Regions from separate parts of the Arthrobacter sp. PAMC25564 genome, predicted to be linked through region 1. Evidence: riboswitches for the same ligand, from Rfam matches in the RefSeq annotation. Region 1 holds a riboswitch; the other holds the start of a gene.

Region 1 (4,019 bases):
CTGTCCCAGATCGCTGATCAGGTCGTCGACGTCTTCCAGGCCCACCGAGAGCCGCACGACGCCGTCACTGAGCCCGATTGCCGCCCGGCCTTCCGGCCCCATGGCGCGGTGGGTCGTCGTGGCGGGGTGCGTGATGAGGGATTTCGAATCGCCCAGGTTGTTGGAGATGTCAATGATCCGCAGTGCGTCCAGCAGCGCGAAGGCGGCCTCTTTCGCGGAGCGTCCGGCTGACGGTGAGAGCTCGAACGTCAGCACTGTGCCGCCGGCCCTCATCTGCTTCGCGGCCAGTTCATGCTGGGGATGGGACGGCAGCAGCGGGTACAACACCGCATTGACGGCGGGCTGCTCCTCGAGCCATCCGGCCAGCCGCAGGGCCGACGCAGAGGAGTGGTTCACCCGCAGGGCCATGGTTTCCAGGCCCTTGGTCAGCACCCACGCGTTGAAGGCTGAGAGCGCCGGGCCGGTGTGGCGCATGAGCTGCTTGACCGGACCGTCGATGAATTCCCTGGTGCCCAGGATCGCGCCGCCGAGCACCCTGCCCTGGCCGTCGATGTGCTTGGTGCCGGAGTAGACCACCACGTCCGCGCCGAGATCCCCGCAGCGCTGCAGCAGGGGAGTGGCGAAGACATTGTCGACGACGACCGTCGCCCCCGCGGCGTGGGCCAGTGCGCTCACCGCGGCGATGTCCACGATTTCCTGCATCGGGTTCGAGGGCGACTCGAAGAAGACCGCCGTCGCCGGCTCGGACAACGCCGAGCGCCACTGCTCCAGGTCCGGGCCGTCCACGAAGACCGTCTCCACGCCCCAGCGCGGCAGGATCTCGTTGAGTATCACGAAGCAGGAGCCGAACAGCGAGCGGGCGGCGACCACGCGGTCGCCGGCCCCCAGCAGCGCGCCGAGGGCGGTGAAGACGGCGGACATCCCGGACGCCGTCGCAAAGCAGGCCTCGGTGCCTTCGAGCAGCCGGAGGCGCTCCTGGAAGGTGGCGACCGAGGGGTTGCCATAGCGGGAGTAGACGAAGCGCTCGTCCTCGCCGGTGAAGGCACGCTCGGCGGCTGCGGCGGATTCGTAGACGAAACCGGAGTTGAGGAAGATCGGCTCGGTGGTTTCCTGGAAGCCGGTGCGGTCGAGTCCGCCCCGGACGGCCTGGGTCTCGGGGCTCCAGCCGGCGGCGTCGGGGTTGAAGGTCATTTAGTGCTTTCCGAGGTTGGTGGGCAGCCCGCGGTTCTTCCAGCCGTTGACGGTCCGCTCGCCGTGCTGGTCCGTCTCGCCTTCGAAGCCCTCAAGGACGTTGTAGGCGGTGAAGCCGGCCGCGGTGGCGGCGATTGCGGCGGCGATGGAGCGGGCGCCTGACCGGCAGAGGAACACCAGTTCGGTACTGGAGTCCTCCGGAGCCTGCTGCTTCAGTTGCTCAACGAACTGCGCATTGGGAATCCCGCCGGCGAGGTTCCACTGGATGAACAGCGGATCGTTCTCCGTCGCCTTAGTGTCGGGAATACCGATGTGGGCCCATTCCCCCTCGGTGCGGACATCGACGAGGATGGCCCCTGCCTCGAGCTTGGCCCAGGCATCCTGAGGTGTGAGGTCTCCGGCGTAGCTCATGCGTGGCCCTCGCCATCGAACTCTTCGTTTTCCAGGTCATCCACCGCGCTGGCGACGGCGGCGTCCGCACTGGCAATCGCTGCCGGCAGCACGACTGCCTGGGCGACGATGACGCTGCTGCCGTTGAACGTGGCGGCGGGGCTTCCATGGAGCACATAACCCTCGGCGAGGGCTGCCGATACCCGCTCGCAGAAGGCGCGGTCATCGGGACCGGTGAACAGGCGGTAGGCCAGCTTTTCTTCAGGGGCAGGGGCGGCGGACGGTGCCGCTTGGGTGGACGCGTCAGGCACGACGGATCTCCTTCTTTCACGCTTGCAGCTCGAATATCGATATGCCGAGTATTCACCTGAGGCACCCCGCCGCGAAAGGGAGGGTTGCCGACCGGCCAGTCAGGGCTTGGCGCCGGGTCTCATTACTCCCCAAAAACGTAACACTTCCGACGCCGGCCAACACCGTCGTCGTCGTCATGTTGAGTAACGGGCCGCCACGCAACGCGGGGTCACCTACGGCCCATCCCGCCCCTCGGGACGGGCCGTAGGTGACCCCGCGTTGCAGAGAAGTTGCAGGGAAGGGGAATCAAGCAGCGTGCGGCACGAAGCGGATGGTCATGGCTTTGAACCCGGGGGTGTTGGATTCGCGTGCGACGAGTTCCCGGTGGACCAGCGCATTTGCCTCCGGGAAGTAGGCGGCAGCGCAGCCCTTGGCGGTTGGGTAGGCCACCAGGCGGAACTTGTCCGCGCGTCGTTCGCTGGAGTGGCCGTCGGCGCCGCGGAAGGTGGAGATGACATCGACCAGGTCCCGGTCCTTGAAGCCCAGGTCTTGAAGGTCGTCCTCATGGACCAGGATGACGCGGCGGCCTTCCGAGATGCCCCGGTAACGGTCGTCGAGCCCGTAGATGGTGGTGTTGTACTGGTCGTGGCTGCGGATGGTCTGGAGGATGAGGTGCCCGGCCGGGGGTGCCAGGTATTCCAGCGGGCTGACGGTGAAGCCGGCCTTGCCGGTGGCGGTGGCGAACGTCCGGGTGTCCCGGGGCGGGTTGGGCAGCACGAAGCCGTTCTTGTTCCTGATGCGGGCGTTGAAGTCCTCGAATCCGGGGATGACGCGTGAGATGTGGTCCCTGATGACGTCGTAGTCCTCGGCCATGGCCCGCCAGTTAACCGCGTGGTCATCCCCTAGGGTGGCCTGTGCCAGCCGGGCGATGATCACCGGTTCGCTGAGCAGGTGCCCGGAGACCGGCTGCAGGCGGCCCTGCGTGGAGTGGACCACGGACATCGAATCCTCCACGGACAGGAACTGCCGCCCTCCCGGGTGCTTGTCATCGGTGTCGGTCCGGCCAAGCGTGGGGAGGATGAGGGACGTCCGGCCGTGGACGGCATGCGAACGGTTGGGCTTGGTGGAGATGTGCACCGTCAGCCCGGCACGTTTCATTCCGGCTTCAAGCGGTCCCGTGTCCGAGTTCGCCGCCGCGAAATTGCCGCCCATGGCCACGAAGACGTCCACCTGGTCCTGCTCGAAGGCCTGCAGGGCTTCCGTTGAATCGTAGCCGTGCTCCCGTGGTGTGCTGATCCCGAACTCCTGGTCCAGGGCGGCCAGGAGCGCTTCCTTGGGTTTCTCCCAGATGCCCATGGTGCGGTCACCCTGGACGTTCGAATGCCCGCGCACGGGGCAGGCCCCGGCACCGCGTTTGCCGAAGTTTCCCTGCAGCAGCAGCAGGTTGATGATCTCCCGGAGCGTGTCCACCGAGTGCGGCTGCTGCGTCAGTCCCAGCGCCCAGCAGATGATGGTGGCCTTGGAAGCCGCCATCATGCCGGCGATCCGGGTGATTTCGTCCCTGCCCAGGCCGGTGGCCTTCTTCGTCTCGGCCCAGTCAACGGTGCTGCGCGCGGTCACATAGGCTTCGAATCCTTCGGTCTGTGCCTGGATGAACGCGTGGTCCACCACGGTGCCCGGATTCTCTTTCTCGGCCTCCAGCAGGAGATGGCCCAGGGCCTGGAACAGGGCCAGGTCGCCGCCGACCTTGATCTGGAGGTATTCGTCGGCGATGGTCGTTCCGTGCCCCACCACGCCGGTGAGCGACTGCGGGTCCTTGAAGTTCATGAGCCCGGCCTCGGGCAGTGGATTGACGCCCACGACCTTGCCGCCGTTGTTCTTGCAGTCCTTCAGGGCCGAAAGCATCCGGGGGTGGTTAGTGCCGGGGTTCTGCCCTACCACGAACACCAGCTCGGCGTCGTGGATGTCTTCCAGGGAGACCGTTCCCTTGCCGATGCCGATGGTCGGGTTCATGGCGGAGCCGGAGGATTCGTGGCACATGTTCGAGCAGTCAGGCAGGTTGTTGGTGCCCACGCTGCGGGCGAACAGCTGGAACATGAAGGCGGTCTCGTTCGCCGTCCGTCCCGAGGTGTAGAAGACGCAGCGGT
Region 2 (4,019 bases), 1.5 Mb from region 1:
TTTCCGATGTCCAATGCCTGGTCCTTCGAAACCCGCCAGATCCACGCCGGCCAGGAGCCGGACAGCGCCACCGGCGCGCGGGCCCTGCCTATCTACCAGACGACGTCGTTCGTGTTCCCGAGCGCTGAAAGCGCCGCCAACCGCTTCGCCCTCGCCGAGCTCGCCCCCATCTACACCCGGATCGGCAACCCGACCCAGGACGCGGTGGAGCAGCGCGTGGCCAGTCTTGAGGGCGGCCTCGCGGCCCTGCTGCTCAGCTCCGGCCAGGCCGCGGAGACCTTCGCGATCCTCAACGTCGCCGAAGCCGGTGACCACGTGGTGGCCAGCCCCAGCCTCTACGGCGGAACCTACAACCTGCTGGCCCACACGCTGAAGAAGTTCGGCATCTCCGTCACCTTCGTGGAGGACCCGGACAACCTGGAGCAGTGGCGCGACGCCGTCCGGCCCAACACCAAGCTGTTCTTCGCCGAGGTAGTCTCCAACCCGCGCCAGGACGTGCTCGACATCGAGGGCGTCTCCAAGGTGGCGCACGAGGGCGGCGTGCCGCTGATCGTCGACAACACCCTGTCCACCCCGTACCTGATCCGTCCGATCGAGTGGGGCGCGGACATCGTGGTGCACTCCGCCACCAAGTACCTCGGCGGCCATGGCGCCGCGATCGCGGGCGTGATCGTGGATTCCGGGAACTTCGATTTCGGCAAGGACCCCGAGCGGTTCCCCGGCTTCAACACCCCGGACCCCAGCTACAACGGCCTGGTCTATGCCCGGGACCTGGGCGCGGACGGCGCCCTGGGCGCCAACCTCTCCTACATCCTCAAGGCCCGCGTCCAGCTCCTGCGCGACCTCGGCTCGGCCGTCTCCCCGTTCAACGCCTTCCTCATCGCCCAGGGCATCGAGACCCTGAGCCTGCGCGTCGAACGGCACGTCGCCAACGCCACCAAGGTGGCCGAATGGCTCGAGGCGAGGGACGACGTCGAATCCGTCGCCTACGCGGGGCTGCCCTCCAGCCCGTGGTACGAGCGGGGCCGCAAGTACGGTCCCAAGGGCACCGGTGCGGTCGTGGCGTTCAACATCGCCGGGGGAGCCGAGGCGGGCAAGGCGTTCGTTGATGCCCTTGAACTGCATTCCCATGTGGCGAACATCGGTGACGTGCGCTCCCTGGTCATCCACCCGGCGTCGACCACGCACAGCCAGCTGACCCCGGAACAGCAGGCCATCGCCGGCGTCAATCCGGGACTCGTGCGGCTCTCGGTGGGCCTGGAGCACATCGATGACATCCTCGCGGACCTCGACGCCGGATTCCGCGCGGCCAAGAGCGTCTGACGTGCACTGACTCCCGGCGTCCCTGATCCGCCGGCGACGGCGCCGGGACGCCGGGAGTCACATGGCCGTCACAATCTTCGCCATTCCGTCGCCTCGTTTCGTAAACTCATTGAAGGTCATGAGCGCCAGCGACAGCCCCGGCTTGCTGGCCGGCAACCCTCCTTTTGCGGCGGGGTGCCCCGGGTGAAGACCTGGCCTGCCGGTCAGCTGACGGCAGGCAAGCGCGAAGTTAGGTCCTCATATGACACTTTCCCTCACCCACAGCGGTGTACCCGGCACCGATCCATCCCGGCGTGCCGTCGAAGAAGAAGTCGAACAAGCCGTGCCGGACGGAACCGTCCAGTACCTGCGGATCGGCGACCTCGAGCTTGAGTCCGGTGCCCGGCTCCCCGATGTCGTCCTCGCCTACGAGACCTGGGGGAGGCTGAACGCGGACGGCTCGAATGCGGTGCTGATCGAACATGCGCTGACCGGCGACACCCACGTGACCCGGGGCGCCAGCGAGGAACCGGGCTGGTGGGAGCAGCTCGCGGGCCCCGGCGCCCCCGTGGACACCGACAAGTACTTCGTCGTCTCCATCAATATCGTGGGCGGCTGCTACGGCTCCACCGGTCCCTCGACGCAGGCCCCCGACGGAAAGCCCTGGGGTTCACGGTTTCCGCTGGTCACCCTGCGGGACACCACGGAGGCCGAGGCCAGGCTTGCGGACGCCCTGGGCATCCGCAGCTGGTTCGCCGTACTGGGCGGATCCCTCGGCGGGGCACGTGCCCTCGAGTGGGCCGTCAGCTACCCGGAACGGGTCCGGCGCTGCGCCGTGATTTCCGTCGGCGCGAGCAGCACCGCGGAACAGATTGCCTTCGCCCAGGCCCAGACCCTGGCTATCCGCCTGGACCCGGACTTCAACGGCGGGGACTACTACGGCGGCCCCGGGCCGGTTGCAGGCCTGGCCCTGGCACGCCGGATCGCGCACATCACCTACCGCTCGGCGGCCGAACTGGACGGGCGCTTCGGCCGGAACGCCCAGGAAGCAGAGGCGCCGCTGGACGCCGGTTCGCTGGCCGGGCGCGGACGCTACCAGGTGGAAAGCTACCTCGACCACCAGGGCAACAAGCTGGTCCGGCGCTTCGACGCCAACAGCTACATCGCCATCACCGAGGCCCTCATGAGCCATGACGTGTGCCGCGGACGCGGCCCCCTCCAGGAATCGCTGGCCCACGCGACGGCGGACTTCATTGTCGCGGCGGTGGATTCGGACCGGCTGTATTTCCCGGCGCAGTCCCGTGAACTCGCCGATGCGCTGCCGGGCGGAGCGGAACTGCACATGATCGAGGCCCCGATCGGCCACGACGGCTTCCTGACCGAAATCGGCCAGCTCAGCGAGCAGTTCCGGCAGAACTTCTTCGGCCAGGCGGCCGAACAGGCGGTCAGCCCTTCATGATCTCCGCGCGCTGGGCCATGTAATCCTCCATGGCGAGCTCGCCATCGCTGTACCGCTGGTCAAGTTCGGCGAGCTTGCGCGCCCGGAACCCCTGCGTGCCCGACGGCGGCGTGGGAACTGCAGGGGTTCCGGGCGGCTGTCCGGCAGGCTGCTGCCACGCGCCCTGCTGCCCGGAGGGCTGTTGCCCGGACCCGGGAGGGTTGTTCAGGTACTCGGGGCTGTCCTCGTAGGGGACGGGGTTCCGGTAGCCCGCCTGGCCCGGGTACGGCGGCAAAGGCTGTCCGGGGGTGCCGGCCTGGAAGCCGCCGCCGAAGTAGTCCTGCTGGGTGTAGCCATCCCGGGGCTGCTTGCCCTGCTGGCCCGGGTACTGGCCCGGATACCCGCCGTCCGGCAGGTTCGGAAACCCGCCGGGCATGCCCTGGCCGCGGTTCCGGCCGCGGACTGACTTCCGGTACAGGCGCAGCGCCGTCGGGACCACGAAGGTCAAAACGATGATCCAAAAGAACAGACTGTTCACGGTGCCGGGCCTCCCAAGTGTTTCCCCCAGCTTATGCCCGGACCCGTTCAGGACCGCACTGGTTCTTCTGCCCCCGGGGGGCCCTCGCCGGAGCCCAGGGGGACCCCGGGGCCGAACACCGGTCCGGGCAGGGGGCGCTTTGCCGTTATGCCGTCCCCGCTGGAGCGGTGCCGCAGCCGGCGGACCACCCAGGGGACGAAGTAATCCTTCGCCCATACGAGGTCTCCGGACCGTGCCTCCCGCCAGCTGCGCTGCGGCAGGGGCTTGGGCGAGAGGGGCTCCAGGGTGTGCTGGACGTTCAGCGAATCCAGCACCATGGCCGCGATCGTGTGGTGGCCCAGCGGAGAAAAGTGCAGGCGGTCCGCGTCCCACATCCGGGGATCATTCAGCTGCCGCAGGGACCACATGTCCGCGATGACGGCATCGTGCCGGGCCGCGATGGTCCGGAGGTTTTCGTTGTAGATGGCAACCTTGCTGCGGATCCGGCCAAGCACCGTGGAGCCGGTGTCGGGACCGTTGAAGAGGACCACGGTCGCGCCGCCCAGGGCCAGGATCTGTACCACCGAGTCGAGCTTTTCCGCCAGCGCATCCGGATCGCCGCCGGGACGGATCAGGTCGTTGCCGCCGGCCGAGAGCGTGATCAGATCGGGTTTGAGGGACAGGCAATGGGCCAGCTGCTGGTCCACGATCTGCTGCAGGAGCCGGCCGCGGACGGCCAGATTGGCGTAGGCGAAGTCAGTG

What was found. A riboswitch is a leader RNA that binds a small molecule or an ion and turns the genes downstream of it on or off. The one in region 1 is predicted to bind S-adenosylmethionine.
Region 2: it holds a riboswitch for S-adenosylmethionine, as region 1 does, so the genes downstream of both, E5206_RS16780 (homoserine O-acetyltransferase) here and E5206_RS04425 (DUF1737 domain-containing protein) in region 1, are expected to answer to the same signal.

The regions. Positions count from the first base shown of each region.
Region 1 is NZ_CP039290.1:979,120-983,138, forward strand. It holds gene E5206_RS04415 (O-succinylhomoserine sulfhydrylase) at 1-1,191, opposite strand, end outside; gene E5206_RS04420 (rhodanese-like domain-containing protein) at 1,192-1,602, opposite strand; gene E5206_RS04425 (DUF1737 domain-containing protein) at 1,599-1,892, opposite strand; SAM riboswitch class IV at 1,906-2,019, opposite strand; gene E5206_RS04430 (FdhF/YdeP family oxidoreductase) at 2,179-4,019, opposite strand, start outside.
Region 2 is NZ_CP039290.1:3,601,409-3,605,427, reverse strand. It holds gene E5206_RS16785 (bifunctional o-acetylhomoserine/o-acetylserine sulfhydrylase) at 7-1,323, shown strand; SAM riboswitch class IV at 1,438-1,553, shown strand; gene E5206_RS16780 (homoserine O-acetyltransferase) at 1,565-2,761, shown strand; gene E5206_RS16775 (hypothetical protein) at 2,748-3,278, opposite strand; gene E5206_RS16770 (SGNH/GDSL hydrolase family protein) at 3,326-4,019, opposite strand, start outside.